One region of the Micromonospora sp. LZ34 genome, then DNA from elsewhere that is predicted to be linked to it. Evidence: predicted binding sites of a transcription regulator. Region 1 holds the regulator's gene; each other region holds the start of a gene.
The links. Region 1 encodes HrcA, which represses chaperone genes, less so after heat shock. Its sites were predicted from a motif close to GGTTNGCACNCTCNNNNNGAGNGTGCNAACC; they were not measured.
Positions count from the first base shown of each region.

Region 2: groL (chaperonin GroEL) is a predicted target of HrcA. The motif match lies at 7,585-7,615, and genes of this name have one in related genera.
Region 3: groES (co-chaperone GroES) is a predicted target of HrcA. The motif match lies at 6,061-6,091, and genes of this name have one in related genera.

Region 1 is NZ_JBRIQN010000025.1:60,605-71,122, forward strand. It holds gene ACVCAH_RS24105 (carbohydrate ABC transporter permease) at 1-824, shown strand, start outside; gene ACVCAH_RS24110 (carbohydrate ABC transporter permease) at 848-1,678, shown strand; gene ACVCAH_RS24115 (MOSC domain-containing protein) at 1,778-2,419, shown strand; gene ACVCAH_RS24120 (phytanoyl-CoA dioxygenase family protein) at 2,483-3,388, opposite strand; gene ACVCAH_RS24125 (hypothetical protein) at 3,614-4,477, opposite strand; gene ACVCAH_RS24130 (enoyl-CoA hydratase-related protein) at 4,650-5,450, opposite strand; gene hemW (radical SAM family heme chaperone HemW) at 5,469-6,707, shown strand; gene ACVCAH_RS24140 (DUF4870 domain-containing protein) at 6,774-7,439, opposite strand; gene hrcA (heat-inducible transcriptional repressor HrcA) at 7,673-8,695, shown strand; gene dnaJ (molecular chaperone DnaJ) at 8,769-9,911, shown strand; gene ACVCAH_RS24155 (16S rRNA (uracil(1498)-N(3))-methyltransferase) at 9,961-10,518, shown strand, end outside.
Region 2 is NZ_JBRIQN010000001.1:289,655-300,172, reverse strand. It holds gene ACVCAH_RS01380 (glycerol-3-phosphate dehydrogenase/oxidase) at 2-1,819, opposite strand; gene ACVCAH_RS01375 (S8 family serine peptidase) at 1,899-4,400, shown strand; gene ACVCAH_RS01370 (GNAT family N-acetyltransferase) at 4,447-5,376, shown strand; gene ACVCAH_RS01365 (hypothetical protein) at 5,463-5,708, shown strand; gene groL (chaperonin GroEL) at 5,766-7,388, opposite strand; gene ACVCAH_RS01355 (hypothetical protein) at 7,663-8,946, opposite strand; gene ACVCAH_RS01350 (cold-shock protein) at 9,045-9,248, opposite strand; gene ACVCAH_RS01345 (N-acetyltransferase family protein) at 9,470-10,000, shown strand; gene paaN (phenylacetic acid degradation protein PaaN) at 10,173-10,518, opposite strand, start outside.
Region 3 is NZ_JBRIQN010000002.1:32,119-42,636, reverse strand. It holds gene ACVCAH_RS02525 (WhiB family transcriptional regulator) at 1-4, shown strand, start outside; gene ACVCAH_RS02520 (LysR substrate-binding domain-containing protein) at 180-1,076, shown strand; partial or broken gene ACVCAH_RS02515 (SDR family NAD(P)-dependent oxidoreductase) at 1,250-1,786, shown strand; gene ACVCAH_RS02510 (SDR family oxidoreductase) at 1,855-1,992, shown strand; partial or broken gene ACVCAH_RS02505 (molybdopterin-dependent oxidoreductase) at 2,056-3,795, opposite strand; gene groL (chaperonin GroEL) at 3,893-5,542, opposite strand; gene groES (co-chaperone GroES) at 5,613-5,927, opposite strand; gene ACVCAH_RS02490 (THUMP-like domain-containing protein) at 6,177-7,367, shown strand; gene ybaK (Cys-tRNA(Pro) deacylase) at 7,439-7,918, shown strand; gene ACVCAH_RS02480 (sugar ABC transporter substrate-binding protein) at 8,233-9,330, shown strand; gene ACVCAH_RS02475 (ATP-binding cassette domain-containing protein) at 9,448-10,266, shown strand; gene ACVCAH_RS02470 (sugar ABC transporter permease) at 10,263-10,518, shown strand, end outside.

The sequences.
Region 1 (10,518 bases):
TCTACCGGCTCAACAACGTCCGGCAGCTGCGCGGCGACCGGGAGTGGCCGTGGATCGGGTTGGGCAACTACAGCGAGATCCTCGGCGACCCGTTCTTCCTCACCGTGCTGCGCAACACGGTGCTGTTCGCGGTGGCCAACGTGGTGCTGACGATGATCCTCGGCACCCTGGTCGGGCTGCTGCTCAACCGGCTGGGCCGGAAGATGGCCGCGTTCGTGGCCAGTTGCGTGATGCTGGCCTGGGCCACCCCGGCGCTGACCGGCACGATCGTCTGGAAGTGGATCTTCGACGACACCAGCGGCCTGGTCACCTGGTTGTTCAACGCCCTGCCCGAAGGGCTCTCCACCAGCCTCTTCGGCCGCAGCGACTGGACCGGCTACGGCTGGTTCAACTCCCCGCTGCTGTTCTTCTCGATCCTCACCCTGGTGGTGGTCTGGCACTCGTTCCCGTTCATCGCGGTGAGCGTGCTGGCCGGGCTGAAGAGCGTGCCGAGTGAGCTGCACGAGGCGGCCCGGGTCGACGGGGCCGGGCCGTGGCGGGTCTTCTGGAAGGTCACCTTCCCGCTGCTGCGGCCGGTCTTCGGGATCCTGATCGTGCTCTCCACCATCTGGGACTTCAAGGTCTTCACCCAGCAGTTCGTGCTCGCCGGCGGCACCCAGGACCGGCCGACGTTCATGCTCGCCATCTACTCGTACGCCGAGGCGTTCTCGCCGCCGCCGAAGTACGGCCTGGGCGCGGCGATCGCGGTGATCCTCACCCTGATCCTGCTCGTGGTGACCGGCTTCTACGTCCGCATGGTGCTCAAGCAGGAGGAGGACGCGTGACGCGACGCGCGGGCGGCGCAGGTGTGAAGCGGATCGCCCTCAACGGCGCGGGTCTGCTGGTGGCGCTCTTCGCGGCCTTCCCGGTCTACTGGATGATCGCCACCTCGCTGAAGCCGAGTTCGGAGATCTTCTCCAGCACGCCCAAGCCGGTGCCGAACGAGCCGACCCTGGAGCACTACCGGGAGATCCTCACCGGCAACCTGATCCCCGGCGTGACCTTCGCCGACTTCTTCCTCAACAGCGCGCTGGTCGCGATCTCCACGGTGCTGCTCAGCGGCCTGGTCGCGCTGCTCGCCGCCACCGCGGTGGCCCGGTTCCGGTTCAAGCTCCGGACCAGCTTCCTGATCATGCTGCTGGTGGTGCAGATGATCCCGCTGGAGGCGCTGGTCATCCCGCTGTTCCTGATGATCCAGCGGCTCGGGCTCTACAACACCCTGCCCAGCCTGATCCTCACCTACCTCGGCTTCTCGCTGCCGTTCGCGGTCTGGATGCTGCGCGGGTTCGTCGCCGCGGTGCCCAAGGAACTGGAGGAGGCGGCCGCGATCGACGGCGCCAGCCGGGCCCAGATCTTCCGCCGGATCCTCTTCCCGCTGGTGGCGCCCGGCCTGGTGGCGACCAGCATCTTCTCCTTCATCACCGCGTGGAACGAGCTGATCTTCGCGTTGACCTTCATCAACGACCAGAACCGCTACACCCTGCCGGTGGCGATGACCTTCTTCTTCGGCCGGGACGACACCGCCTGGGGGCCGGTGATGGCCGCCTCCACGCTGTTCACCCTGCCGGTGATCATCTTCTTCCTGCTGGTGCAGCGCCGGATGGTCTCCGGTCTGGTCGCCGGCGCGGTGAAGGGCTGACCGCGCGTCGGTGTGCCGGCCCTCGGGGCGCCGCCGGCGGCGGGCCGCCGAGTGGATCTCGATACCGGCCGCCGGCCGGTCCTGGCTAGGCTGACCGCCATGACGGGCAGGCTGGCATCGGTGAACCTCGGCATCGTGACCGAGGCGGAGTGGGCGGGCGACCCGAGCGGCCGCAGCGGCATCGACAAGCGGCCGGCGGACGGCCCGGTGCTGCTCCACCCGGACGGGGTGGCCGGCGACTTCATCGGCGAGCGGGCCCACCACGGCGGGCCGGACCAGGCCGTCTACGCCTACGCCGAGGAGGACGCCGGCTGGTGGGCCGGCGAGCTGGGCCGGACGATCGGCCCCGGTGGCTTCGGCGAGAACCTGACCACCTACGCGGTCGACGTGACCGGTGCGGTGATCGGTGAGCAGTGGGCGATCGGGTCGGCGCTGCTCCAGGTGACCAAGCCGCGCACCCCGTGCACCACCTTCGCCGGCTTCTGGGGGGTGCCGGATCTGATCAAGCGGTTCACCGTCCGCGCGACGCCCGGGGCGTACCTGCGGCTGCTGCGGGCGGGCGAGGTCGGCGCGGGCGACCCGGTGGAGGTGGTCGACCGCCCGGCGCACGGGGTGACCATCGGCGAGGTGTTCCGGGCGCTGAACCTGGAGCCGGAGCTGCTGCCCCGGCTGCTGGACGCGGCGGACCTGCCGGAGTCGATCCGGGAGAAGGCGCGCCGCCGGGTGGCCGGCCGCCGCTGACCGCCGGCCCGGAAACGACGAAGGGCCCCGCCCCGGGAGGGGAGGGGCCCGTTCAGCGTCGGGTCAGCGCAGCCAGGGGATGTTGCGGTCGAGCAGATCGCGCTGCTTGAGCTCCTTGCGCAGCGGGATCTCGTCGTCGATGTAGCCGTCCCAGTTGATGCCCCAGTAGTTCGCGGTGTGGGTGCCCTCACCGCAGAGCTGGCGCTGCACCGGGGTGCGGTTGGCCCACCACGGGCCGTCCTTGTCGATGTGCAGCTCGTCCAGCGGGCGGATCCACCGGTAGGTGTAGCCGACGAAGAGCATCTTGCGGGTGATGGTCGACAGGTTGGTCGACCGGGAGTGCCACTGGCGGCGGTCGAAGATGAACGCGTCACCCGGCTTGGCGGTGATCTCCACCGTGCCCTCCGGGTCCGGGTTGTGCACCGTGGTGTCCGCCGGGCGGGGCAGCGAGTTCCACAGGTGGCTGCCCGGGATGACCTTGGTGGCGCCGCGACCGTTCTCCGAGAGGTCGGAGAGCACGTAGGCGACCTTCAGCGAGAACATCGGCCGGGGGAGGTTCGGGTCCATCGTCTCCGGGTCGGAGTTCTGCCGGTACCCGTCCTGGTGCCAGCCCCAGTACGGCTTCTCCGGCTCCAGCGCCGGCGGGGTCACGTCCAGGTGGTTGTGGTGGGTGTAGATGTTCCACCCGGCCAGGCCCCACATGTACGGGAAGGTGATTGGGTGGGTGAGCAGGTCACCGAAGAGCTCGTCCCGCTCCAGGAAGCCCAGCAGGTGCAGGGTCCCGTCCTTGGTGGTGTTGCCCTTGGCCTTCTCCTCGGCGTAGACGCGGTCGACCGCCGCCTCCAGCGCCGCCCGGTGGTCCTCCGTCAGGACGTTCCGCAGCAGGAGGAAGCCCTGCTCGTGAAACTCCTTGCGGTCAGTGTCGCTGATCGGTTCGTAACCGGTCCGGTCGCCGTAGTCGAACGCCACGTCGTACCCCTCCCCATGAGGCGAAACCATTGCTGGCACAGGTCGCCGATCGTAACGCGGTGGAAGGGCGGGCGGGAATGCCCGACCGGCCGTTCGGTGCGCGAGCCGGACCATGGGCAGCGGTACGAGTGCGGTGGGTATACGTCGGGCGGGCTTCTCGTGCCAATCGCGGTAAATGCCGGATTGTGCGGTGACTGCCGGTAAGGAGATCGGGGGCGGGGACTGTCACCCCTCGGCGAAGACCTCCGCCACCACCCGTGACGGGTCGGGCGAGCCGTCGGTCACCCGCTTCCAGGTGCCGTCCCGGGCGGTCCACTCCAGGTCGCCGAAGCGCACCCGCTTGACCCCGTGGTCGCCGGCGTGGGAGACCAGCCAGTGGGCGTACCGCCAGCCGCCGCGCTGGTCGGCGGCGGGCACGGTCAGGCCGGTCAGGTCGTCGGCGGCGACCGCCGCGGCCAGCCCCCAGTCCAGGGTCAGACCGCGGGTCAACGCCGCGGTCGCGGCCACGCCGCGCATCGCCGGATCCTGGCTCACCGTGCAGGCGACCGCCCCGGTGGCGTGCCCGAGCAGCGCCCGGGTGAGCACCTGGGACTCGTCCGCCCACTTCTGGTACGCCTCGGGGAACGCCGACCGCTGCACCTTCTGCGCCGCGTCGGTCACCCGCATCCGCTCCCAGCCGCGCACCTTCTTCAACGCCGCGTAGAACCGGTTGGCCGCGTACCGGGGGTCGCTGATCTGGGTCGGGGTGCCCCAGCCCTGGCTCGGCCGCTGCTGGAACAGCCCGACCGAGTCGCGGTCGCCGCCGTCGAGGTTGCGCAGGCCGGACTCCTGGTACGCGGTGGCCAGCGCCACCACCACCGCCCGCTCCGGCATCTTCCGCTGGATCCCGATCGCCGCGATCGTCGCCGCGTTGGCCATCTGGTCGCCGTCCAGCGCCACCTCGCCGTCGGCCTGCACCGTGCACGTCCGGCTGGCCAGCGGCAACCGCAGCTCCTGCCCGAACTGCCGGACGGCGTACAGGATCCCGATCACGGCGACGAGCACGAGGACGACTCCGCCCGCAGCGACTGCCCGAGTTCGCACCCACACCCCCCTGTTCGACAGCCCGACAAGCGTACGTCCCCGAACGGGCGGCCCGTGTCGTCCGACCGGTTCGCGCCCGCCGCGCGGGCAGCGCCCCCGGTGGTCGGGTGAGCCGGAAGATTCCCGTTCCGGCCGGTAACTCACCTGTCGCCGGCCGGCCCGACCGACCGCGAGAGGCTCAGCCGGACACCTCCGCGTCGAGCTCGGCCACCCAGCGCGCCGGCCGCTTCTCCCGGAACGCCAGGACGCCTTCGCGGCCGTCGGCAGAGAGGAAGTAGCCGGTGGAGAGGCGGGACAGCTCGGCGAGTTCGGCGCGCAGGTCGGCGGCGGGCGGCCGGCGCAGCAGCCGCTTCGCCCCGGCGAGCGCGGCGGGCGCGCCGCGGACCAGCGAGTCGCAGAACCGGGCCACCGCGGCATCCAGCTCGTCGGCCGGCACCGCGGCGGTGACCAGGCCGATCTCGGCGGCCCGGCGGCCGTCGAAGGTGTCCCCGGTCAGGTAGAGCTCGGCCGCCGCCCGCGGGTGCAGCCGGGGCAGCACGGTCGCCGAGATCACCGCCGGGATCACCCCGATCCGCACCTCGGTGAAGGCGAAGGTGGCCTCCTCGGCGCAGACCGCCAGGTCGGCCGCCGCGACCAGGCCGAGGCCGCCCGCCCGGGCCGGCCCGGCGACCCGGGCCACCACCGGCTTCGGGCACTCCCAGACCGCGGCCAGCACGTCGCCGAGCATCCCCGCCGGCACCGTCCCGCTGGCGTACGCGGCCGCGGTCTCCTTCAGGTCGGCGCCGGAGCAGAAGACCGGACCGGTGTGGTCCAGCACGATCACCCGGACGGCGTCGTCGGCGACCGCGGCGGCCAGGCCGGCGAGCAGCTCGGTCATCAGCGGGGTGGAGAGCGCGTTGCGGTTGTGCGGGCTGTCCAGGGTGAGGGTGGTCACCCCGCGGGCCGTGGCGACCCGCACCAGCGCGTCGGGAGAGGTCATGCGGGCACACTAGTGGCCATGCCCGGCGTCCTTCCAGAAGGCGAACCCGTCCCCGTCGACGGCTCGTTGCCCGCCACCGCCACCCGCGCGGTCGGCGCGCGCGGTTTCGGCGTGTACGTCCACGTGCCGTTCTGCGCCAGCCGCTGCGGCTACTGCGACTTCAACACGTACACGGCGGCGGAGCTGGGCGGCGGCGCGAGCCGGGACGGCTACGCCGACACCGTGCTGGCCGAGCTGGCGCTCGCCGCCCGGGTGCTGGGCGACACCCCGCCGCCGCGGGTGGACACGGTCTTCGTCGGCGGCGGCACCCCGACCCTGCTCCCCGCCGACGACCTGGTCCGGATCCTGGACGGCATCGACCGCACCTGGGGGCTGGCCGCCGACGCCGAGGTGACCACCGAGGCCAACCCCGAGTCGGTCACCCCGGAGTCGCTCAAGGCGCTCCGCGCGGCCGGCTACACCCGGATCTCGCTGGGCATGCAGTCCGCGTCCCCCGGGGTGCTGGCGATCCTGGACCGTACGCACCGCGCCGGCCGGGCCACCGCCGCCGCGTCCGAGGCGCGCGACGCCGGGTTCGACCACGTCAACCTCGACCTCATCTACGGCACGCCGGGCGAGAGCGCGGCGGACTTCGCCGCCTCGCTGGACCAGGTGGTGGCGGCGGGCGTCGACCACGTCAGCGCCTACGCCCTGATCGTGGAGGACGGCACCCGGCTCGCCGCCCGGATGCGCCGGGGCGAGCTGCCGTACCCCAGCGACGACGTCGCGGCGGACCGCTACCTGGCCGCGGAGGCCGCGCTGTCCGCGGCCGGCTTCTCCTGGTACGAGGTCTCCAACTGGGCCCGCACGCCGGCCGCCCGGTGCCGGCACAACCTGCTCTACTGGAGCGGCGCCGACTGGTGGGGCCTCGGCCCGGGGGCGCACAGCCACGTCGGCGGGGTGCGCTGGTGGAACGTCAAGCACCCCACGACGTACGCCCAGCGGCTCGCCGCCGGGGGGTCGCCCGGCCTGGCCCGGGAGGTGCTCACCCCCGACGAGGCGCACACCGAGGACGTCATGCTCCGGCTGCGGCTCGCCGCCGGGCTGCCGTTGGCCGGCCTGGACGCGGCCGGCCTGGACGCGGCCGGGCGGGCCGGCGCCGAGCGGGCGCTGGCGGACGGGCTGCTGGCCGCGCCGGAGTACGCGGCCGGGCGGGCCGTGCTCACCCTGCGCGGGCGGCTGCTCGCCGACGCCGTGGTGCGCGACCTGCTGCCCTGAGGCGGTCGCTGATCCCGCCCGCCGGCGGTGGTGCCCGGAGCCGGCCGGGGGAGCGGCCGGCCCGGGTCACTTGGTGAAGTTGTAGGTCATCGGGTAGCGGTAGAGCACGCCCTCGTTGGCCTTGACCCCGGCGATGATGCCGAAGATCAGCGGCACCAACCAGACGAGCATCGGGACGAAGAACAGCAGCCCGCAGGTGACCAGCGTGAGCACCCAGCTCAGCACGCTGACGATCGTCCAGGTGATCTGGAAGTTCAGCGCCGCGACGGCGTGCGCCCGGACGGTCGGCGACTGCTGCCCGCGGACCATCATCGCGATCAGCGGCGCCAGCCAGCCGAGCAGGCCGCCGCCGACGATCACGCCGGCCGCGCCGCCGAAGTGGGCGATCAGGGCCCAGGTCTTGTCCTCGTTGTTGGCGTAGCCGCCGGCGGGCGGGCCGTAGCCGCCGCCGGCCGGATAGCCGGCACCCGGCGGGGGGTAGCCCCCGGGCGGCGGGTAGCCCCCGGGCGGGGGAGCGCCACCTGGCGGAGGGTAGCCACCCGACGGCGGTTGGTCACCGGTGGGCGGCGGATAGCCACCGGGCGGGGGATAGCCGCCCGGGGCCGGCGCCCCGGACAGTGGTGCGGTGGGTTCGTCGCCGGCCGGCGGGCCGGGGACTGCCGACGGAGCGGTCGGGTCCGGCGGCGGTGCGCCGGGGCCGTCGGCTCCCGGGGGGCGAGGTGGTTCAGTCATGCACGTCACGGTAGGGGCAGCCGGCAACGGCACACCAGAGCGACGTCGTCCCGGTTGTCCGGATGATCGGTCGGTGCGGTCCCGGCCCCCGGGCGGGGCGCGCCGGTGGCCCGTCTTGATCATCGCGTCCGTGGGCCCACCGACGTAGACTGGCACTCGCTACAGTCGAGTGCCAGGACGCGCCGCGCGGTCGCCGCGCGCCGCCGGCTGACGTGCGACAGGAGGTGGGGAGGATGGGTCTCGACGACCGCAAGCTCGCGGTCCTGCGGGCGATCGTCGAGGACTACGTCGCCACGCAGGAGCCCGTCGGCAGCAAGGCGCTGGTCGAGCGGCACCAGCTCGGGGTCTCTCCGGCGACCGTCCGCAACGACATGGCGGTGCTGGAGGAGGAGGGCTACATCCGGCAGCCGCACACCAGCGCCGGCCGGGTGCCCACCGACCGCGGCTACCGGCTCTTCGTGGACCGGCTGTCCCGGGTCAAGCCGCTCAGCCCGGCCGAGCGCCGGGCGATCGAGCGCTTCCTGGTCGGCGCGGTCGACCTCGACGACGTGGTGCACCGCACGGTACGGCTGCTCGCGCAGCTGACCCGGCAGGTCGCCGTCGTGCAGTACCCGAGCCTGGCCCGCTCCTCGGTGCGCCACCTGGAGCTGGTGCCGATCTCCACCACCCGGCTGATGCTCGTGATGATCGCCGACACCGGCCGGGTCGAGCAGCGGCTGGTCGAGATGCCCGGCCCGATCCCGGCCGACGACGTCACCGACCTGCGCCGGCTGGTCAACGAGAAGCTGGTCGGCACCCGGCTCTCGGAGACCCCGCCGCTGGTGCAGGCGCTGGTCGACGACGTCTCGCCCGAGCTGCGGCCGGCGATGGCCACCCTCTCCACCGTGCTGCTGGAGACGCTGGTCGAGCGGCACGAGGAGCGGATCGCGCTGGCCGGCACGGCCAACCTGACCCGCGGCGGCCTGCTCGACTTCCAGGGCTCGCTGCGCCCCATCCTCGAGGCGCTCGAGGAGGAGGTCGTGCTGCTCAAGCTCATCGGCGAGGCGGAGCCGAGCACGACGCGGGTGCTGATCGGCGACGAGAACGAGATCGACAACCTGCGGGCCGCGTCGGTGGTGAGCACCGGCTACGGCCCGGGTTCGACGATCGTCGGTGGCCTCGGCGTGCTGGGGCCGACCCGGATGGACTACCCCGGCACCATCGCCACGGTGCGGGCCGTGGCACGCTACGTGGGCGACCTGCTGGCCCAGAACTGACCAGGCAGAACCGACGGCCGGTTCCGGCCGGCGACCGGCGCAACGCGAGACGAACATGAGGACACGGAACGCAGTGGCCAGGGACTACTACGGCATTCTCGGCGTGAGCCGGGACGCCTCCGACGACGAAATTAAGCGCGCCTACCGCAAGCTGGCGCGGCAGTACCACCCGGATGTCAATCCGGACCCGGAGGCCCAGGAGAAGTTCAAGGACATCAACGCCGCGTACGAGGTCCTCTCGGACGACCGGAAACGGCAGATCGTCGACCTGGGCGGCGACCCGCTCGCCCCCGGCGGCGGGGGCGCGGGCGGCCCCGGAGGCCCCGGCGGCGCCGGCCCGTTCGTCGGCTTCCAGGACATCATGGACGCGTTCTTCGGCGGCGCGGGCGGCGCCCGCGGGCCGCGGCCGCGTACCCGGCCCGGGGCGGACGCGATCCTGCGGCTGGAACTGGACCTGCACGAGACGGCGTTCGGCGTGGAGGCCCCGATCACCGTCGACACCGCCGTGCTCTGCACCACCTGCTCGGGCGCCGGCACCGCCGCCGGCACCCACCTGGCCACCTGCGAGGCGTGCGGCGGCCGGGGCGAGGTGCAGTCGGTGCAGCGCACCTTCCTCGGCCAGGTCGTCTCGGCCCGCCCGTGCACGGTCTGCCAGGGCTACGGCACCACCATCCCGCACCCCTGCCCGACCTGCGCCGGCGACGGCCGGGTGCGGACCCGCCGGTCGCTGACCGTGAAGATCCCGGCCGGCGTCGAGGACGGCATGCGGATCCGGCTGGCCCAGCAGGGCGAGGTGGGCCCGGGCGGCGGCACCGCCGGCGACCTCTACGTGGAGATCCACGAGCGTCCGCACGACGTCTACTCCCGCAAGGGCGACGACCTGCACTGCCGGGTCACCGTGCCGATGACCGCCGCCGCGCTCGGCACCCGGCTGACCATCAAGACGCTGGACAGCGAGGAGACCGTGGACGTCAAGCCGGGCACCCAGCCGGGCAGCACGCTGCGGCTGCGCGCCCGGGGCGTGCCGCACCTGCGCGGCACCGGCCGGGGCGACCTCTACGTCCACCTCGACGTACGCACGCCCACCAAGCTCGACGCCGAGCAGGAGCGGATGCTGCGCGAGTTCGCCAAGACCCGGGGCGAGGAGGTCGCCGAGCTGACCAAGCAGGGCGGCTTCTTCTCCCGGATGCGCGACGCCTTCAACGGCCACGCCTGACCCGCCGGCTCGCCGTCCCGGCCGCTGCCGGGGCGGCTAGCCTGTCGTCGTGTCCGCACCGCTGTTCCTGGTCGAGTCGCTGCCGACCGCCGACTCGCTGACCCTCGACGGCCCCGAGGGCCACCACGCCGCCACGGTGCAGCGCCTGCGCGTCGGCGAGGAACTGCTGCTCGCCGACGGGCACGGGGGCACGGCCACCGCCGTGGTCACCGCCGTAGGCCGGGGCAGCCTGGAGCTCGACGTCCGCTCCCGGGGGTACGTGGACGCGTCCGTACCGCGGCTGGTGGTGGTGCAGGGCATCGCCAAGGGCGACCGGGGCGAACTGGCCGTGCAGGCGATGACCGAGGTCGGGGTGGACGAGATCGTGCCCTGGGCGGCGGCCCGCTCGGTGACCCAGTGGCGCGGCGACCGGGGCGTACGGGCCCGGGAGAAGTGGGCGGCGACCGCCCGGGAGGCCGCCAAGCAGGCCCGCCGCGCCTGGCTGCCGGTGGTCGCCGGAGCGCCGGACGAGTCGACCGGCACGGTGACCCGCCGGATCGCCGGGGCCGCCGCCGCGTTCGTGCTGCACGAGGAGGCCGACGACCGGCTGACCACCGTCGAGCTGCCC
Region 2 (10,518 bases), on a different contig from region 1:
GTCACCGCGACGACGAGGGGAGTTCGGCCGCACCCTCGCCGGGTCCCCGGTCGGCGACGAAGCCGCGGACGTCGGGCGCGCCCAGCCGGGCCGCGTCGGCGGCCACGTCGTCCGGCATCTGCTGGGACTGCCGCTCGGCGGCCACCCGGGCGCGGTAGTGCTCAACCTCGCGGGCCCGGGCCGCCGCGTCCCAGCCGAGCACCGCGCCCATCAGTTCGGCGGCGTGCTCGGCCGACTCCAGGCCCCGGTGGCTGGTCTCGAAGGAGATCCGGGTCCGGCGGGTGAGCACGTCCTCCAGGTGCAGCGCGCCCTCGGCCCGCGCCGCGTAGGCCACCTCGGCGGCCAGGTACTCGGGCGCGCCGGCCAGCGGAGAGGCGAGCAGCGGGTCGGCGTCGATCAGCGCGAGCAGGTCCAGGGTGAGGGTGCCGTAGCGCTCCAGCAGGTGCTCGACCACCCCGACCGGGACGCCGTGCCGGCGGGCCAGGTCGGCCCGGTCCCGCCACATCGCGGCGTAGCCGTCCGCGCCGAGCAGCGGCAGGTCGGCGGTGCGCGACGGGCGTACGCCGCCGAGCCGGCGGGCGGCCCGGTCCACCACGTCCGAGGCCATCACCCGGTACGTCGTGTACTTGCCGCCGGCGACCAGCAGCAGCCCCAGCATCGGCTCGAAGACCGCGTGCTCGCGGGACAGCTTGGAGGTCGAGTCGGCCTCGCCGGCCAGCAGCGGCCGCAGCCCGGCGTAGACGCCCTCGATGTCGTCCCGGGTGAGCGGCCGGTCCAGCACCGCGTTGACCTGCTGGAGCAGGTAGTCGATGTCCCGGGCGGAGGCGGCCGGGTGGGAGCGGTCGAGCCGCCAGTCGGTGTCGGTGGTGCCGATGATCCAGTGCCCGCCCCAGGGGATGACGAAGAGCACGCTGGTCGCGGTACGCAGGATGAGCCCGGTCTCGCCGGTGATCGCCGAACGGGGCACCACCAGGTGCACGCCCTTGGAGGCGCGCACCCGGATGCCGGGGCGCAGCCCGACGTCGTTGAGCATCCGGGACATGTCGTCGCTCCACACCCCGGTGGCGGCGATGACGGTGCGGGCGTGGACCTCGAACTCGGCGTCCGGCGAACCGGCGGGCGCCTCCAGGTCGCGCACCCGGACCCCGGTCACCTCGCGGGCCTGCCGGATCAGGCCGACGGCCCGGGCGCTGCTCACCACGGTCGCCCCCAGGCTGGCCGCGGTGCGGGCCAGGGTGACCACCAGCCGGGCGTCGTCGACCTGCCCGTCGTAGTAGCGGATCGCGCCGGCCAGCCCGTCGGTTTTCAGGCTGGGGAAGACCCGCCGCGCCCCCTCCCGGGTCAGGTGGCGGTGCAGCGGCATGCCCCGGCCGCCACCGAAGACGCCGGCGAAGGCGTCGTAGGTGGCCACCCCGGCGCCGTAGTAGGAGCGGCGGAAGAGCCGGCCCGGCAGGTCGCGTACGCCCCGGCCGGCGGGGAGCGGGACGAGGAACGGGACCGGGCGGACCAGGTGCGGCGCGAGCCGGGTGGCGAGCAGGCCGCGCTCGGTGAGCGCCTCGTGGACCAGGTGGAACTCCAGCTGCTCCAGGTAGCGCAGCCCGCCGTGAATCAGCTTGCTGGACCGGCTGGAGGTGCCGGCGGCGTAGTCGCGGGCCTCCACCAGGGCCACCTTCAGCCCGCGCGAGGCGGCGTCCAGGGCGGCGCCGGCACCGGTCACGCCACCCCCGATGACCAGCACGTCGAACCGCTCGGCCCGGAGCCGGCGCAGGTCGTCGACGCGGCGCTCCGGGGAGAGCTGACCGGCGACGGATCGGGACACGTTCGGGTCGCGCACCCGTCCACCGTAACCGTCGTGGCTGGGGGACGGCAGGCGACGTCCGGGCCGTACTGTCTGGGGAATGGAGGTCGGCCCCCCGTCACCCACCGGTCCGTACGTGCCACCGCCCCCGCCCGCGCCGCCCCGGCCCGGCCCCTGGCCGGTGGTGGCGGCCGCGCTGGCCGGCTGCTGGATCATCGGCTGCGCGGTGCCCGCCCAGGCCGGCGGGTGGCTGGCCGACCAGGTGCTGCTGGCCAGCGGGCTGGACCGGGTGGTGTGGCTCTGGCCGGCGCTGGGCCTGTCGACCGTCCTGCTGGTCGGCACGCCCGCGCTGCTGCTGGCGCTGCTGCCCCGCTCGGCGGCGGTCCGCACCACCGGCCGCGCCTGGCTGGCCGGGGTGCTGGTGCTCGCCGCGCTCGGGCTGCTCCGCGCCATCCCCCCGGTGCACCACGAGGCATACCTCGCGGCGCTCGCCGGCGCCGCCGCACTGGCCGCCGCCGTGCTGGCCCGGCTGGGCCGCCGGCGGCGCCCGGGAAGCGCCCCGCCCCCGACGGGCTCCGGCAACGTCCCGGATCAGGCGGAGCCCGAGGCGGCGGGAGTCGCCGGGCAACACCGGCCGGGCCGGCGGCCCGGTCCGGTCACCCTGCTCGGGGCGGCCGCCGGGCTGGCCCTGCTGCTGCCCTGGGTCTGGCTGGGCGCGCTCGGCGGGCCGCTGGAGACCGTGCTCGCCGCGCTGGCGGCGACCGCCGTCGGCGCGCTGGCCGGGACGCTGCTGGACGCCGGGTTCTGGGCCCCCTTCGCGGTCGGCGAGCCGCCCCGGCCGGCCCGGCTGGTGCTGGTCGGCGGGCTGGTCGCCGGGGTGGCGCTGCTGCTCGTGGCCGCCGGGGTCGGCCAGTCCGGGACACAGTTGCCGCTGCTGCTGACCCTGCCGCCGGCCGGCTTCGCGCTGGCCGCCCTCCAGGCGGCGGCCCGCCGCCCGGGCGTCGGCCGGGCCGGCGACCGCGCCCCGGCCGCCTGGCTGGTCGGGCTCGCCGTGCTCGGCCCGCTGGCCTTCACCGACCCGGAAGAGATCACCCTGGTCCTCACCAACACCCGCGACGTGCCGTTCTGGGTGGCGGCCGCCGCCGGCGCGGGGCTCGCCGTCGCGGCCCTGCTCGCCGTCGCGTACGGGGTGCTGCTGGGCCGGGGGCGCCCGCCGAGCCGGCGGGTGGCCGCGGTGACCGCGGTGACCCTGCTGGTGGCGACCGGGGTGGTCGCCGCCGGCCCCGGCCAGCCCGGCCTGCACGGCGAGCGGCTGCTGGTGGTGCTGCGCGAGCAGGCCGACCTGACCGGGTTGCCGGCCGGTACCCCCGGCCGGGCCGGCCGGGACGCCCGGGCGGCCGAGGTCTACCGGCGGCTGGTGGCCACCGCCGACCGGAGCCAGGCCGACCTGCGCCGGGACCTGCGCCGGCTCCGGCTGCCGCACACCCCGTACTACCTGGTGAACGCGGTGGAGGTGGCCGGCGGACCGGCGGTGCGGGCCTGGCTCGCCGGCCGTCCGGAGGTGGACCGGGTGCTGGTCAGCCAGCGGCTGCGACCGCTGCCGGCACCGGCCGGGGTCAGCCGGGGCACCGCCCCCGCCCCCACCGGTCCGGAGTGGAACATCCGGATGATCGGCGCGGACCGGGTCTGGTCGCAGCTCGGGGTCGACGGCTCCGGGGTCGTGGTGGGCAGTTCCGACTCCGGGGTGGACGGCGGGCACCCGGCGCTGGCCGGCGGCTTCCGGGGCGGCGACGACTCCTGGTACGACCCGTGGAACGGCAGCCGGGCCCCGGCCGACCGGGGTGGGCACGGCACCCACACGGTGGGCAGCGCGGTGGGCCGGGGCGGCGTCGGGGTGGCCCCCGGCGCGCAGTGGGTGGGCTGCCTCAACCTCGACCGCAACCTCGGCAACCCGGCCCACTACCTGGACTGCCTCCAGTTCATGCTGGCGCCGTTCCCGCCCGGCGGGGACCCGTTCACCGACGGTCGCCCGGCCCGGGCGCCGGACATCCTGACCAACTCGTGGGGCTGCCCGGCGATCGAGGGCTGCGACCCCCGGGTGCTCCGGCCGGCCACCACGGCGCTGGACGCCGCCGGCATCCTGGTGGTGGCCGCGGCCGGCAACACCGGACCGTACTGCGGGTCGATCGACGACCCGCCCGCGCCGTACCCGGACGTGCTGACCGTCGGGGCGGTGGACCGGCAGCGCCGGGTCACCAGCTTCTCCTCGCGCGGTCCGGCGCCGGGCGACGCGGCCAAGCCGGACCTGGTGGCGCCCGGCGCCGGGGTCGTCTCCGCGATGCCCGGCGGCGGGTACGCCCGGCTGGACGGCACCTCGATGGCCACCCCGCAGGTGGCCGGCGTGGTGGCGCTGATGTGGTCGGCGAACCCGGCGCTCGTCGGCGACCTGCCCCGGACCCGGCAGATCCTGCGCGACACGGCCACCCCGGCCACCGCCAGCCACCGCTCCGGCGACCCGGCGGACGCCTGCGGGGGCGACCGGAACATCACCGGCGCCGGCCTGGTCGACGCGTACGCCGCCGTCCGCGCCGCCCGGTCCTGAACGACCCTTGCGCGCACCGGTACCCGATGATCTAGGGTCGGCCACCATGGACGCCGAGATCGTCGAGCTGACCACCGACCGGGCGCCGGCGGTGGTGCAGTTGTGCCGCCGGGCGCTGGACCTGCCGGAGGACGCGGCCGAGGCCGCCGAGATCGTGTCCGCGCTCTGGACCCGGGCCGCCGCGGACCGGCCGGTGGTCGCGCTGGGCGCGTACCGGGACGGGGAGCTGGTCGGGGCGCTGATCTGCTCGGTCGCCACCGCCGACCCGCGGCTCGGGCACGTGGACCTGGTGGCGGTCGAGCCCGGGGCGCGGCGCCGGGGCGTCGGGCGGGCGCTGCTCGGGCAGGCCGAACGGACGCTCGCCGGGCTGGGCGCGGCCGAGGTGCTGCTGGCCGGGAACCCGCCCTACTACGCCTGGCCCGGCATCGACGTGCGGTACACCCCGGCGGTCTGCGCCGCGCTGGCGCTCGGCTACCGGCAGGACCGGACGGCGTGGAACATGACCGCCGACCTGTCGTACGAGGGGTCGCCGGCGCTGCGGTCGACGGAGGCCGCCGAGCGGCGGCTGGCCGGCCAGGGCGTCACGGTACGCCGGGCCGAGCCGGCGGACCTGCCGGCGCTGACCGCGTTCGCCCGGTCCACCTTCGGCGGCGCCTGGGACGCGGAGCTGCTCGGCTCGGTCGGCCGGAACGGGGCGGGCTGCCACCTGGCGGAGCGGGACGGCGAGGTGCTCGGCTTCGCCGCGTACGGGTCGAGCCGACCGAGCTGGTTCGGGCCGATGGGCACCGCCCCGGCGGCCGAGGGCTCCGGGATCGGCGGGGTGCTGCTCCGCCGCTGCCTGCGCGACCAGCGGACGGCCGGGCTCGACGCGGCACAGATCGGCTGGGTGGGTCCGGTGCCGTTCTACTCGGGCAGCGCGGCTGCCCGGATCGAGCGGGTCTTCTTCCTGTACCGCAGGTCGCTCGAAGCCCAATAACGGGCGAATAGGATATAGATCCCGATAGCGCCATTCACCCGCAGCGCTGACCGGTGCCTCCTACCGTTTCGGTAGAGGAGGCAGCCATGACCACGGACGACGAACATACCGACGACGTCCAGCCCGTCACCTGGAAGCCGGTCGGCGAACTCCCCGGGCAACTGCCGTTCGACCGGCTCGACTACGGCGACGCCGAGCAACTGGCGGAGATGACCGGCGCCGAGCAGGCGGAGATCGAGGAACCGCTGGAGATGGTCGACGCGCCGATCCAGCTCCGCCCGCCGTACGACCGGGCGCAGAAGCGGCGCAACCAGCGCCCGTTGCCCACCTGACGACGAACGGGGCGGACCGCTGACGCGGCCCGCCCCGTTACTGCGTCGGAACCGGACTCAGAAGTCCATGTCCCCGCCACCCGGACCAGCCGGGGCGGCCGGGGTCTTCTCCGGCTTGTCCGCCACGACGGCCTCGGTGGTGAGGAACAGCGCCGCGATCGACGACGCGTTCTGCAGCGCCGAGCGGGTCACCTTGGCCGGGTCGATGATGCCCGCGGCCAGCAGGTCCACGTACTCGCCGTTGGCGGCGTTGAGGCCGTGGCCCGCCTCCAGGTTGCGGACGTGCTCGACGACCACGCCGCCCTCGAGGCCGGCGTTGACGGCGATCTGCCGCAGCGGGGCGTCCAGCGCGATCTTGACGATCTGCGCGCCGGTCGCCTCGTCGCCGGTGAGGTCCAGCTTGTCGAAGGCGGTCTTGCCGGCCTGCACCAGCGCGACACCACCACCGGGGACGATGCCCTCCTCGACGGCGGCCTTCGCGTTGCGCACCGCGTCCTCGATGCGGTGCTTGCGCTCCTTCAGCTCGACCTCGGTGGCCGCGCCGACCTTGATCACCGCGACGCCACCGGCCAGCTTGGCCAGCCGCTCCTGCAGCTTCTCCCGGTCGTAGTCGGAGTCGCTCTTGTCGATCTCGGCCCGGATCTGGTTCACCCGGCCCTGGATCTGCTCGGCGTCACCGGCACCGTCGACGATCGTGGTCTCGTCCTTGGTCACCACGACCTTGCGGGCCCGGCCCAGCATGTCGAGGCCGGTCGCGTCGAGCTTGAGGCCGACCTCCTCGCTGATGACCTGGCCACCGGTGAGGATGGCGATGTCGGTGAGCATGGCCTTGCGGCGGTCACCGAAGCCCGGCGCCTTGACGGCGACCGACTTGAAGGTGCCCCGGACCTTGTTGACCACCAGGGTGGCCAGGGCCTCGCCCTCCAGGTCCTCGGCGATGATCAGCAGCGGCTTGCCCGACTGCATGACCTTCTCGAGGATCGGAAGCAGGTCCTTCACCGACGAGATCTTGCTGTTGACGATCAGGATGTAGGGGTCGTCGAAGACGGCCTCCATACGCTCCGGGTCGGTCATGAAGTACGCGGAGATGTAGCCCTTGTCGAAGCGCATACCCTCGGTGAGCTCAAGCTCCAGGCCGAAGGTGTTGCTCTCCTCGACGGTGATGACGCCTTCCTTGCCGACCTTGTCCATCGCCTCGGCGATGATCTCGCCGACGCTGGTGTCACCAGCCGAGATGGAGGCGGTGGAGGCGATCTGCTCCTTGGTCTCCACGTCCTTGGCGAGCTTGAGCAGCTCCTCCGAGACGCTGGTCACGGCGGCCTCGATGCCCCGCTTCAGGGCCATCGGGTTGGCGCCGGCGGCCACGTTGCGCAGGCCCTCACGAACCAGGGCCTGGGCCAGGACGGTCGCCGTCGTCGTGCCGTCACCGGCCACGTCGTCGGTCTTCTTCGCGACCTCCTTGACCAGCTCGGCGCCGATCTTCTCGTACGGGTCCTCGAGCTCGATCTCCTTGGCGATGCTCACACCATCGTTGGTGATGGTGGGGGCACCCCACTTCTTCTCGAGCACGACGTTGCGGCCCTTGGGGCCGAGGGTCACCTTCACGGCGTCGGCGAGCTGGTTCATGCCCCGCTCGAGGCCGCGGCGCGCCTCTTCGTCGAACGCGATCATCTTGGCCATACGGCGTTGTCCTCCTGGACACTCACGGGCCACCCGAGTGTGTGTCCCGGATGGGCCGCCTGGTGTACGCACCTTGGGACGTCGCCACCGGACGACGGCGACGCCTCCACGGCCGGGCCGGATAGCCCGCGACGACCGGCCACGTGCCCCGCCCGCGGTTTCTCCGCCGGCGCGGCCGCGGCCCCACCGCCCCGACCATTGGCACTCACAGGTTGCGAGTGCCAATGACCTGTTTAGCACTCTCCCTTGGCGAGTGCAAGCACGATGGCGCCCCTCAGCCGAGTTCGCCGGCCAGCCCGGCCGCGTTCACCGGACCCTCGTGGGCCCGCTGCTCGGCGTACGTGGCGACCAGGCCGACCAGCTGGGCGAGGTGGGCCGGCAGCGCCAGCACCGCGGCGGCCAGCGCCACCAGCACGACGCCGACGGCCGAGCCCGGGGACTCCAGCGGGGTGGTGCCGAACGGCAGGGAGCCGACCGCCTCCACCATTCCGGCCGCCACCGTGCCGACGATCACCGCCGCCGCCACCAGCGCCACCCGGCCGAGCACCAGGCCCAGCCGAGCGTGGAACATCCGGTACGAGCGGTCGATCGGGGGCCGGCGCTCGAAGAGCCAGACCGGGCCGGCCATGCTCAGCACGAACGCGAAGTAGATGCCGGGGATCACGCAGAAGCAGAGGCCGAGGCTGATGATCAGGGTCAGCAGCAGGGTCCAGCCCCACAGGCCGGGCGCCCGGCGCAGGCCGTAGCGCAGCGCCGCGCCGAGGCTGACCGGCTCGCCGGCCGCCTGCCGGGCGATCACCCAGGTGCCGGCGGCCCAGCCCACGCTCTGCACCAGGCCGACGAGCAGGCTGCCGCCGATCAGCACGCCGAGCAGGGTGGCCAGGTCGGTGAGGAACGTGTCGGGCAGCGCGTCCGGGTTCTGGCGGGCGGCGGCGTCCCAGTCGGCCGACGGATCGACCAGCAGGCTGAGCACCGAGAGCGTCGCCGCCGGCAGCACCTGGGTCAGCAGCAGGATCGGCAGCAGCAGCCGCCAGCCCCGGCGCACCGCGCCGACGCATCGGCTGAACCACCCGCCGAGGCCCGCCCCGGGCGGGGTGACCAGGGCGTCGGCCGGGTCGAACCCGGGCGGGTACCAGCCGTGGCCCGCCGGGGCCGGATAGGCGAAGGGAGCGCCCGGGTACCAGTGCTGCCCGCCGTACGGGCCGGGCGGCAGCGCCCACCCCTGCGACGGTGCGGCCGGGTCCCACCCCGGTGCCTGGTGGGCGGCGTGGGGCGCGGCCGGATCCCAGCCCGGAGCCGGGTGTGCGGCCTGGGGCGGGTGAGCGGGCATTCCCCCGGCCGGCGGTTGCGGCGCGGCCGGATCCCACGCCGGTGCCGGGGCGGTCGGATCCCAGCCCGGCGGCTGGTGGGCCGCGGGCGGCGGCGGTGCGGCCGGATCGACGGGCGGCGGCACACCCGGGGCGGAGCTCGCGGGGACGGCGTGGCCCGGGTCAGGGTCGCCCGGGCCGGAGGCGCCCGGTACCGGGGACGACGCGTCCGGGGGCGGCTGGTCGGACATGAACCCTCCTCAGCGACAGCTGGAACGGCTCATGATCTTCCCTGGTGCGGCGGCGCACCGCAGCCCCGCCAACCCCGCGCGTCGCGGAGGGCGCCGACTCAGGCGATGACGCGCACCCGCTCGGCCTGCGGGCCCTTCTGGCCCTGGGCGATCTCGAACTCGACCCGCTGGCCGTCGTCCAGCGCCTTGTAGCCGTCCATCTCGATCGCGGAGAAGTGGACGAAGACGTCCTGCCCGCCGTCGACGGCGATGAAGCCGTAGCCCTTTTCGGCGTTGAACCACTTCACGGTGCCCTGTGCCACGGTGCACTTCCTCACTCTGCGCGGCGTACCACAACCCGGGCGCCGGCACGCCGGCATCCCGGAACCACCGCTCCGGCGATCGGCGACGACCGCTGAAACGGGTGACCGAAATCGCACGCTACACGAGGCGTGACTGCGGTGCACGACCGCAAATCGGGCATATTCCGAATGATCGTCGGCGCGTCGGGATCGTCGTACGTCGTTGTGGTAGGCATGCGGGCATGACCAGCGATCCGGCCGGGCCGGGCCGGCGGCCGGCGGAGGTCCGGCGGGTCCGGCCGCGGGACGCCGCCCGGATGCGCGCGCTGCGCCTGGAGATGCTCGCCGACGCGCCGCTGGCGTTCCTGGAGACCATCGCCGACGCGGCGGCCCGACCGCACGCCGACTACGCCGCCCGGATCGCGTACACCTCGACCGGCACCGACACTGCGCAGTTCGTCGCCGACCCCGGTGGCCGGTTCGTCGGGCACGCCGGAGGCACCACGATGCCGGCGGAGCCCGGACTCACCGTGATCTACGCGGTCTACGTGACCCCGGCCTGGCGCGGCAGCGGCCTGCTCGCCGAACTGGTGGAGGAGGTGGCGCAGTGGTCCCGGGCGTGCGGCCGGCCGGAGCTGATGCTGGAGGTGGTGGTCGGCAACGACCGCGCCTACCGGGCCTACCAGCGGCTGGGCTTCGTCGACACCGGCGTCCGGGTACCGCACCCGACCGTCCCGGCCCTGACCGAGCTCCAGATGCGCCGCCCCGCCTGACCCCTGACTCGGGGACCCGACCCGAGGCAGCACCCCGAAGATCAACACCCTCGGGCCGGAGTCGTCACGCAGGACGACCCGGGAGGGTTTCGGGGGCAGCCCGCCCCGCGCAGGGATCAAGCCTGACCGCCCGGAGCGGGGCGGGCTGCCCCCGAAACCCCCAACCGCAACCTCAGACGTGCCGACGCGACTGCACGATCCGGAACCGGTTCGCCACGTACGCCCCGTCGGTCAGCGCCGCGTTCGCCGCCGGGTTGGCGCCGCTGCCGTGGAAGTCGGAGAAGGCCGCCGACTGGTTCACGAAGACCCCACCGGTCAGGTTGCAGGACAGGTGCACCCCGACCTCGATCGCCGCCGCCTCGGCCGCGTCCAGCACCGCCTCGTCGGTGGAGTAGACGCCGGCGGTGAGCGCGCCCTTCTCGCCGACGGTCTTCCGCATGATCTCCAGGCTGTGCTCGGTGGAGTCGGTGGGGATGACGAACGAGATCGGCCCGAACCACTCCCGGCCGTAGGTCGCG
Region 3 (10,518 bases), on a different contig from region 1:
CTGAGCCGACCCGCCACCCCCGCACACCGTCCGTCGACGCCGCGCCCCGCACCGGGGCGCGGCGTCGGCGCGCGGGTCCGAATCAACCCTCCCGGAGGCCCCGGCCCGTACGGTCGCCGGGGTCTGTCCTGCGGTCGGCTTCCGGCCGAGGCCCCGGGAGTGCGTGGTGTGATGGCACGGTGGAGCTCCGGGAGATGCGGGCGTTCGTCGCGGTCGTCGAGGATGGGAGCCTCTCCGCGGCGGCCCGGCGGTTGCACCTGAGCCAGCCCGCGCTGTCCCAGACCGTCAACGCGCTGGAACGGCAACTCGGCGTGCAGCTGCTGACCCGCGGTAGCACCGGGGTGCGGGCCACCGAGGCGGGCATGACCCTGCTCACCGAGGCCCGGGCGGTGCTCGCCCGGCACGACCGGGCGGTGGCCGCGGTCACCCGGCACACCGCGGCGGGCGGCAGCGTGCTCCGGCTCGGGATCCCGCTCGAACTCCCCGCCGACCTGCTGTCCCGGCCGCTCGCCGACCTCGCCGCGGCTTATCCGGGCACCCGGGTGCAGGCCCGCCACCTGTCCACCGCGGCGCAGCTCACCGCGCTGCGCGCCGGCGAACTCGACCTCGGGCTGGTCCGGGAACACCCGATCGGCCCCGACCTGGACGCCGTCCTGGTCGTCGAGGAACGGCTGGGCGTCCTGCTCGCCGCCGACCAGGCCGCGGCGCTCGCCGGGCCGGAGGGAATCCGGCTGGACGCCCTCGCCGGCCTCGACTGGGTCGGTTTCCCCCGCTCCGGCAGCCCCGCCTGGTACGACGAACTCACCGCGATCCTGCGCAGCCACGGCCTCGACCTCGGACCCACCGCGCCGGAAGGTCAGGAGCTGATCGCCGAGGTCAAGCTCGCGGCGGTGACCGCCGGGGGTGCCTTCGCGTTGGCCCCGCCCGGCTGGTCGCCGCCGCTGCCGGCGGCGGTCACCTGGTCGCCGCTGGTGGGGCATCCCCTCGTCCGCCGGACCTGGGCGGCATGGCCGGCCAGCTCGCACCGGCGCGACCTCGGCCACCTCGTCGCCGCGCTAGAGGTCCGCGTGCCCTGAGTCCGCGTCCGCCACCGGCCCAGCCGCCGCCCCGCCCCCGGACCGCTTATGGCGGCCATAAGTCGCTCGACCAGCCGGGCGGGAAACTCCGGACTCCGCCGCGACTTGCACCCACTGGTCGGGACAGGCCCGACCGCCGCTGATCAGCGGAACTGAATGTGGGTGAAGGAACGATGACAGAACTGCGGGGCAGGTCGGCGCTGGTGACCGGGGGCAACAGCGGCATCGGCCGGGCGACCGCCGTCGCGCTCGCCCGGCTCGGTGCGCACGTGGTGATCTCCGGTCGGGACGCGGCCCGGGGTGAGCAGGTGGTCCGGGACATCCACGCGGCCGGTGGCCGGGCCGACCTCGTGGCCGCCGACCTGCGGGACGAAGCCTCCGCCCGGGAGCTCGCGGCGCGGACCAGGGAGCTGGTCGGGCACGTGGACATCCTGGTCAACAACGCCGGGATCTACCCGTTCGGCCCGACCGACCAGACCAGCGAGCAGAGCTTCGACGCGGTGTACGCGCTGAACGTGAAGGTGCCGTACTTCCTGGTCGCCGAGTTCGCGCCGGAGATGGCGAAGCGCGGCCGGGGCGCGATCGTCAACCTGACCACGATGGTCGCCGAGTTCGGCATGGCGGGGATGGCCCTCTACGGGTCGAGCAAGGCCGCGCTGGTGCTGCTCACCAAGTCCTGGGCCGCCGAGTACGGGCCGCAGGGGGTGCGGGTCAACGCGGTCAGCCCCGGCCCCACCCGGACGGAGGGCACCGCCGGGATGGGTGGGACCTCGACCAGTTGGCGGCGACCGTGCCCGCCGGCCGGCCCGGGTCGCCCGAGGAGATCGCGGAGGCGATCGCCTTCCTGGCCACCGACCGGTCGAGCTTCGTGCACGGTGCGGTCGTGCCCGTCGACGGCGGACGCGTCGCCGTCTGATCCGGTCGGCCGGCCCGGCCCGCTCCACGGTGCTCCATCGTGGACGGGCCGGGCCGGCGCCGGTCAGCGGACGGTGACCTTGACGGTGTGCCAGCCGGTGGCGCCGTCCGGAGCGACCTCCTGCCGCCGGCCGGTCTGCGTCTCGCCGGTGCTGTCGGTCGCCCGGACCTGGAGGGTGTGCTCGCCCGGCGTGGCGTCCCACCGCCACGACCACTGCACCCAGGTGTCCACCGACACCGTGGCGGCCAACTCCGCCTCCTGCCACGGGCCCTCGTCGACCCGGACCTCCACCCGCCGGATGCCCCGCCGCTGTGCCCAGGCCACGCCGGCCACGATGATCGGACCGGCGGTGAGCCGGTTGCGCGGCCGGGGCGCGTCGATCCGCGACTGGGTCTTCACCGGTCCCTGCGCCGACCAGCCGCGCGGCACCCAGTACGCGTCGAAGTCGGCGAAGCTGGTCAGCTCCAGCTCGGTGACCCACTTGCAGGCCGAGACGTAGCCGTACAGGCCGGGCACCACCATCCGCACCGGAAAGCCGTGCTCGACCGGCAGCGGCTCGCCGTTCATGCCCACCGCCAGCAGCGCGTCCCGCCCGTCGCGCAGCACGGCGGTGGGGGTGCCGCAGGTCCAGCCGTCCACCGACCGCCCGACCACCTGGTCGGCGCCCTCCTCGGGCTCGACCTCGTCCAGCAGCTCCCGGATCGGCACCCCCAGCCAGCGGGCGTTGCCGATCAGGTCGCCGCCGACCTCGTTGGAGACGCAGGCCAGGGTCACGTACCGCTCCACCATCGGCCGGGCCAGCAGGTCGGCGAAGCTGAGCGTGAGCGGCCGGCGGACCCGGCCGTGGATGCGCAGCCGCCAGCTCTCCGGATCCACCTGCGGCACCACCAGCGCGGTGTCGATCCGGTAGAAGCCGAAGTTCGGCGTCACGTAGGGGGGCGAGCTGGGCCAGCGACAGGTCGGCCCCGGCCGGCACCGGTGGCGCCGCGGAGACCGGGGCGGGCAGCGTCACCGCCTGGCGGGCCGCCGAGACGCCCCGCCGCCCGGCCAGCCACCGCCCGCCCAGGCCGGCGACGGTGGCCGCGCCGAGCAGCGCCCCGGTTCCGGTGAGGAACCGCCGCCGGGACTCCGGGTGGGTGCTCTCCAGCGGCTCCCAGCCACCGGCGGGCCCCGGCTCCGCCGCGCGTTCCCGGCCCCTGCCGCGGGCCGGCCCGCCGCCGGTCCGGCACCCGCTGCCGGTTCGACCGTCGCCAGCCGGCCCTCGGGCTCACCCGCGGCCGGTCCGGCGTCCGCCGCCCCGGTCGACGCGGGGGCGGGCCGGGGCGCGGCGGAGGGCAGGGGTGCCGGTGGCGACCAGGGCCACGGGTCGAGTTCCAGCGGGCCGGCGATGAAGAGCCAGAGCACCAGCGCGCCCGCCCCGGCGCCGAGCAGCGCGGGCAGCGCGTCGGCCAGGTCCGCGCCGGCCCGGGTCAGCGCCGCGAACACCCCGAGCGCCGCGAAGGCGGCGATGCCGGCCAGGCCGACCGCCAGCCGGCGGACGGCCAGCACACCGAGCAGCGCGGCCACCGCGCCGAGCAGCAGCGCCGTCCCGACCAGCAGGGCGATCTTGTCGTACGTGCCGAACAGCGCGATGCCGAGCTGCTTGAGCGGCTCGGGCACGGTGTCGACCACCAGCCCGCCGACCGCTACCAGCGGAGCCGAGCGGGGGCCGGTCAGCACCGCCACCACCTCGGCGGAGCCGATCGCCACCGCGGCGGCGGTGAACCCGGCCAGCGCGGCGTACCGGCGCGTCGTGGTGCTCATCGGGCCAGTCTTTCCGACCGACCCGCGCGGCCGGTAGCCGCGTCAGCGTTCCGTAATGCCGGGAGGTGGCGGTTCCGGTCCGGGTCGTGCTACCGGGTCAGAAGCCCGGGCCGTGCTGGTGGCCGTGGCCGTGGCCGTGCGAGTGGCCGTGCCCACCGGCGGCCGGCTCCGGCTCCGCCGGCTTCTCCACCACGAGGCTCTCCGTGGTGAGCAGCAGGCCGGCGATGGAGGCGGCGTTGGTGACCGCGTTGCGGGTCACCTTCACCGGGTCCAGGATGCCGGCCTTGACCAGGTCGACGTACTCGCCGGCGGCGGCGTCGAGGCCGTTGCCCCACTCCTTGCCGGCGACCTTCTGCACCACCACGTAACCGTCGTGGCCGGCGTTCTGGGCGATCCAGCGCAGCGGCTCGACCAGCGCCTTGCGCACGATCGAGACGCCGACCTTCTCGTCACCGGTGAAGCCGAGGTCGTCGTCGAGCACCGGCAGGATCTGCGCCAGGGCGGCGCCACCGCCGGGGACGGTGCCCTCCTCGACCGCGGCCTTGGTCGCCGCGATGGCGTCCTCGATGCGGTGCTTGCGCTCCTTCATCTCGACCTCGGTCGCCGCGCCCACCTTGATCACGGCGATGCCGCCGGAGAGCTTCGCCAGCCGCTCGGCCAGCTTCTCCCGGTCCCACTCGGAATCCGAGGCCTCGATCTCCTTGCGGATCTGGGCCACCCGGTCGGCGACGTCGGAGGACTGGCCGCCGCCGTCGACGATGGTGGTGTTCTCCTTGTCGACCACCACGCGCCGGGCGGTGCCGAGCACCTCCAGACCGACCTGGTCGAGCTTGTAGCCCAGCTCGGGGGCGACCAGCTCGGCGCCGGTGAGGATCGCCATGTCCTGCAGCATCGCCTTGCGCCGGTCACCGAAGCCCGGGGCCTTGACCGCGCAGACCTTGAGGGTCTTGCGGATCGAGTTGACCACCAGGGTGGAGAGCGCCTGGCCCTCCACGTCCTCGGCGATGATCAGCAGCGGCTTGCTGTTCTGGAGGACCTTCTCCAGCAGCGGCAGCAGCTCCTCGATCGCGGAGATCTTCTGCGTGGTGATCAGGATGTACGCGTCCTCGAGGACCGACTCCTGCCCCTCCGCGTCGGTGACGAAGTTCGGCGAGATGAAGCCCTTGTCGAACTGGAGACCCTCGGTCACGTCCAGCTCGGTGTGCAGGGTGGAGCCCTCCTCGACGGTGATGACACCGTCGCGGCCGACCTTCTCCATCGCCTCGGCGATCAGTTCGCCGATGGTGGCGTCCTGCGCGGAGATCGTCGCCACGTGCGCGATCGACTCCTTGCCGGCGACCTCGACGGCCCGGCCGAGCAGCGCCTCGGAGACCTTGGCGGCCGCCGCGTCGATGCCCCGCTTGAGGCCGGCCGGGTTGGCCCCGGCGGTCACGTTGCGCAGGCCCTCGCGGACCATCGCCTGGGCCAGCACGGTCGCGGTGGTGGTCCCGTCGCCGGCGACGTCGTTGGTCTTGGTCGCCACCTCCTTGACCAGCTGCGCGCCGAGGTTCTCGTACGGGTTGGTGAGCTCGATCTCCTTGGCGATGGTCACACCATCGTTGGTGATCGTCGGCGCACCGAATTTCTTGTCCAGGACGACGTTGCGCCCGCGCGGGCCGAGGGTGACCTTGACCGCGTCCGCGAGGGCGTTGACACCATGCTCCAGCAGGTGTCGGGCGTCGTCCGAGAAGCTCAGGATCTTCGCCATGAATGTCCCTTCGAAGCGACGCTGCCCCGGCCCGGCGAGCCGGACCGGGGCAACGACACTGATCGGTTGCTTACTTCTCGATGACCGCGAGGACGTCGCGGGCGGAGAGCACCAGGTACTCCTCGCCGGCGTACTTGACCTCGGTGCCGCCGTACTTCGAGTAGATGACGGTGTCGCCGACCTTGACGTCAACCGGGATCCGGTTGCCGGAGTCGTCGACGCGCCCCGGGCCGACAGCGAGGACGGTGCCCTCCTGCGGCTTCTCCTTGGCGGTGTCGGGGATCACGATGCCCGACGCCGTGGTGGTCTCAGCCTCGTTCGCCTGGACCAGGATCCGGTCCTCGAGCGGCTTGATCGCAACCTTGGTCGCGGTAGTCACGGGCATACCCTCCTGGGGTACTGGTTTCGTTGCCGGCCGGCGAGCCGACCAGCGTCAATCTGCCACATGCCACCGGGCGGGGCCGTCGTCGCGGGTGCCGGTCCGCCTGGTGCTCAGCGCCCGGACCGAGCGGTCCGGAAGCTGGCACCCTCAGGGTGAGAGTGCTAATCGCAGGTTATTCCTCGGCTAGCACTCCGTCAAGGAGAGTGCCAACCCGCTGGTCGGCGCGTCGGATCGGGCGGCCAGAATGGCCGGGTGGATCTCGACCAGCTCGCCGCGCTGCGTACGCCCGAGGGGTCGGCCGCGCTCGCCGCGGCGGCCGAGGTGGCCGGCGGCGACCCGCTGGCCGCGGCGTCCGCGCTCCGCTCGGCCGGTGTCCCGGCCGGGCTCGCCGCCGCCGCGTTGACCCAGGTCGAGCTGCGCCGCCGGGCGGCCGGCAAGTTCGGTCCCGAGGCCGCCGGCATGTTCCTCACCCGCCCGGGGCTGGAGCAGGCAACCCGCCGGGTGGTCGCCGACCGGCGGGCCGGGCGGTTGCGCGCCGCCGGCGTGCGCACCATCGCCGACCTCGGGTGCGGCCTCGGCGCGGACGCGCTCGCCGCCGCCCGCGCCGGGATCCGGGTGTACGGCGTGGAGGCCGACCCGCTGACCGCCGCGATGGCCGCCGCGAACGCCGAGGCGGCCGGCCTGGCCGAGCTGTTCACGGTCGAGTGCGGTGATGCCACCGAGTTCGACGTCGGCCGGGTCGACGCGGTCTTCTGCGACCCGGCGCGGCGCAGGGCGGGCACGGGCCGGCGCATCTTCGACCCGAACGCCTACTCGCCGCCGTGGGACTTCGTCGTCGGGCTGGCCGAGCGGGTGCCGTACACCGTGGTGAAGGTGGCCCCCGGGCTCGACCACGCGCTGATCCCGGCGGGCGCCGAAGCGGAATGGGTCAGTGTGGACGGCGACCTGGTCGAGGCGGCCCTCTGGTGCGGGCGGCTCGCCGAGGTCCCCCGCCGGGCCACCGTGCTGCGCGGCGAGGTCGCGCACGTGCTCACCGGCACCGGCGACCGGGAAGCGGCGGTCGGGCCGGTCCGCCGCTTCCTGCACGACCCGGATGCGGCGGTCGTCCGCGCCCACCTGGTCGCCGAACTGGCCGACGCCGTCGGCGCCACGCTGGCCGATCCGGGGATCGCCTACCTCTACGCCGACGCGCCGGCCGCCACGCCGTTCGCCCGCCGCCTGGCGGTCACCGACGTGCTGCCGTTCTCGCTGAAGCGGCTGCGCGCCCTGCTCCGCGAGCGGCGGGTGGGCCGGGTGGAGATCCTCAAGCGCGGCTCGGCGCTGGAGCCGGAGCGGCTGCGCCGCGACCTGAAACTCGACGGGGACGGGTCGGCCAGCCTGGTGCTGACCCGGGTGGCCGGGGCGCCGACGGTCCTGGTCTGCCAGCCCGTACCGGCGGCCTGACCCGATCGGCCGGCGCGGCGCCGTGGGTATCCGGTGGCCCGCGGGCCGGGGGCCCCGCTAGCTTGTCGGTCATGGCGGGACAGGGAACGCCGGCGACGGCGCTGCTGGCGAAGCGGAAGATCGCACACAGCACCCATCCGTACGACGTCTCCCCGGACGCCCCGAACTACGGCGCGCTGGTCGCCGCGGCGCTCGGCGTACCGCCGGAGCGGGTGTTCAAGTCGCTGGTCACCGAGGTCGACGGGGCGCTCACCGTGGCGGTCGTGCCGGTCACCGGCGAGCTGGACCTGAAGGCGCTCGCCGCGACGGTCGGCGGCAAGCGGGCGGCGTTGGCCGACCGTACGGTCGCCGAGCGGACCACCGGCTACGTCCGGGGCGGGATCAGCCCGCTGGGCCAGCGCAAGCGCCTGCCCACCGTGCTCGACTCGTCGGCGCTGGACTTCCCGACGATCTACGTCTCCGCCGGCCGGCGGGGCCTCCAGCTCGAACTCGCCCCGGCCGACCTGGTGGCGCTGACCGGCGCGCACACCGCCCCGGTCGCCGGCCGCTGACCTTTCGCCCGCACCGCCCGGATCGGCACCGGTCACTCTCCCGGACGATCTCGGTAACTCAGGGTGATTTTTCCCACCCCGTCGCTCCCGTTCCGCCGGTGCCCCTGGTGCCGGCGGGGCGACGGAGCGCCAACGGGACGCCCGTGAGAGCGATTTCCGCCCTGGTGACCAGGCGGCTACCGGCGCGTTGCTGAATTGTTACCGCCCCCAACAAACTCGCCTTCACGGCACCCTTGTGGTCGGGTCCGTGAGCGGAATACGTTGCCGGGCACAACAAAACATCACCTACCCCCACCCTCGAAAGGACCCTGCACATGCGCAAGGGCTTCCTCACCTTCGCCGCCGTGGGCCTGCTGGCCGTCGGCAGCGTGGCCGCCTGCGGCGACGAGTCCGGCAGCGGTGACCAGGCCGGCGGCGACAAGACCCCGAAGATCGGTGTCATCCTCCCGGACAGCAAGTCCTCCGCCCGCTGGGAGGGCGCGGACCGCAAGTTCCTGGAGGAGGCGTTCAAGACCGCCGGTGTCCAGTACGACATCCAGAACGCCCAGGGCGACAAGACCCAGTTCCAGACCATCGCCGACCAGATGATCACCAACGGCGTCACCGCCCTGATGATCGTCAACCTGGACTCCGGCACCGGCAAGGCCGTGCTGGACAAGGCCAAGTCGCAGGGCGTGGCGACCATCGACTACGACCGGCTCACCCTGGGCGGCTCGGCCGAGTACTACGTCAGCTTCGACAACGAGGCCGTCGGCAAGCTCCAGGGCGAGGGTCTGGCCAAGTGCCTGACCGACAAGGGTGTCAAGAACCCGGCGGTGAGCTACCTCAACGGCTCGCCGACCGACAACAACGCCACCCTGTTCAAGAACGGGTACGACTCGATCCTCAAGCCGAAGTTCGACTCGAAGGAGTACACCAAGGTCGCGGACGACTCCGTGCCGGACTGGGACAACGCCCAGGCCGCGACGATCTTCGAGCAGCAGCTCACCCAGGCCAAGGGCAAGATCGACGGCGTCCTCGCCGCCAACGACGGCCTGGGCAACGCCGCCATCTCGGTGCTGAAGAAGAACAAGCTCAACGGGAAGGTCCCGGTCACCGGCCAGGACGCCACCCCGCAGGGTCTGCAGAACATCCTCGCCGGCGACCAGTGCATGACCGTCTACAAGGCGATCAAGGAGGAGGCGAAGGCCGCCTCCGACCTGGCCATCGCGCTGGCCAAGGGTGAGAAGAAGGAGACCGGCCAGACGGTCAAGGACCCGGAGGGCGGCCGCGACGTCGCCGCCGTGCTGCTCACCCCGAAGGCGATCTACAAGGAGAACGTCAAGGACGTGATCGCCGACGGCTTCGTCACCAAGGACGAGGTCTGCTCCGGGGCGTACGCCAAGCTCTGCGCCGACGCCGGCATCAGCTGACCGACGCCCCGCGTCGCACCCGCCGAGGCGAGCCGCCCGGCACGGGATCCATCCCGTGCCGGGCGGCACTCGCCGGACGGGCTCCGAGATCTCCCCTCCATCCGAAGGAGACACCCCGTGTCCGCAACACCACTGCTGGAGCTACGCGGGATCGACAAGAGCTTCGGTCCCGTCCAGGTCCTGCGTGATGTCGCCTTCGCCGCCCACCCGGGCGAGGTGACCGCGCTGGTCGGCGACAACGGCGCCGGCAAGTCGACCCTGGTCAAGTGCATCAGCGGCATCTACCCGACCGACGCCGGCGAGTTCCTCTTCGACGGCCGGCCGGTGACCATCAACAGTCCCCGGGACGCCGCCGCGCTCGGCATCGAGGTCGTCTACCAGGACCTCGCGCTCTGCGACAACCTCGACATCGTGCAGAACATGTTCCTCGGCCGGGAGAAGCGCAGCGGTCTCGTCCTGGACGAGCCGACCATGGAGCAGATGGCCGCGGAGACGCTGGCCGGCCTCTCCGTACGCACCGTGAAGTCGTTGCGGCAGCACGTCTCCAGCCTCTCCGGTGGCCAGCGCCAGACGGTCGCCATCGCCAAGGCGGTGCTCTGGAACAGCAAGCTGGTCATCCTCGACGAGCCGACCGCCGCGCTCGGCGTGGCGCAGACCGCGCAGGTGCTCGAACTGGTCCGCCGGCTGGCGGACAACGGCCTGGCGGTCGTGCTCATCTCGCACAACATGAACGACGTCTTCGCCGTCTCCGACCGGATCGCCGCGCTCTACCTCGGCCAGATGGTCGCCCAGGTGAAGACCACCGACATCACCCACTCGCAGGTGGTGGAGCTGATCACCGCCGGCCGCTCCGGCGGGCTCGGCCTCCCCGCCGACGCGGCCAGCAACGGCCACGGCGCGGAGCCGGCCGGGACCACCACAGGAGGCGTCCAGTGAGCACCACCGTCGTGCAGAAGGAAGGGCCGGCCGCCGTCACACCGACGCCCACCCTCGGCAGCCACGCGCGCAACTACGTCAGCCGGGTACGCGGCGGCGACATCGGCGCGCTGCCGGCCGTACTCGGCCTGATCGTGCTCTGCACGGTCTTCTCGGTCATGCGGCCGTCGTTCCTCACCGCAGGCAACTTCGCCAACCTGTTCACCCAGGGCGCGGCGGTCACCCTGATCGCCATGGGCCTGGTCTTCGTCC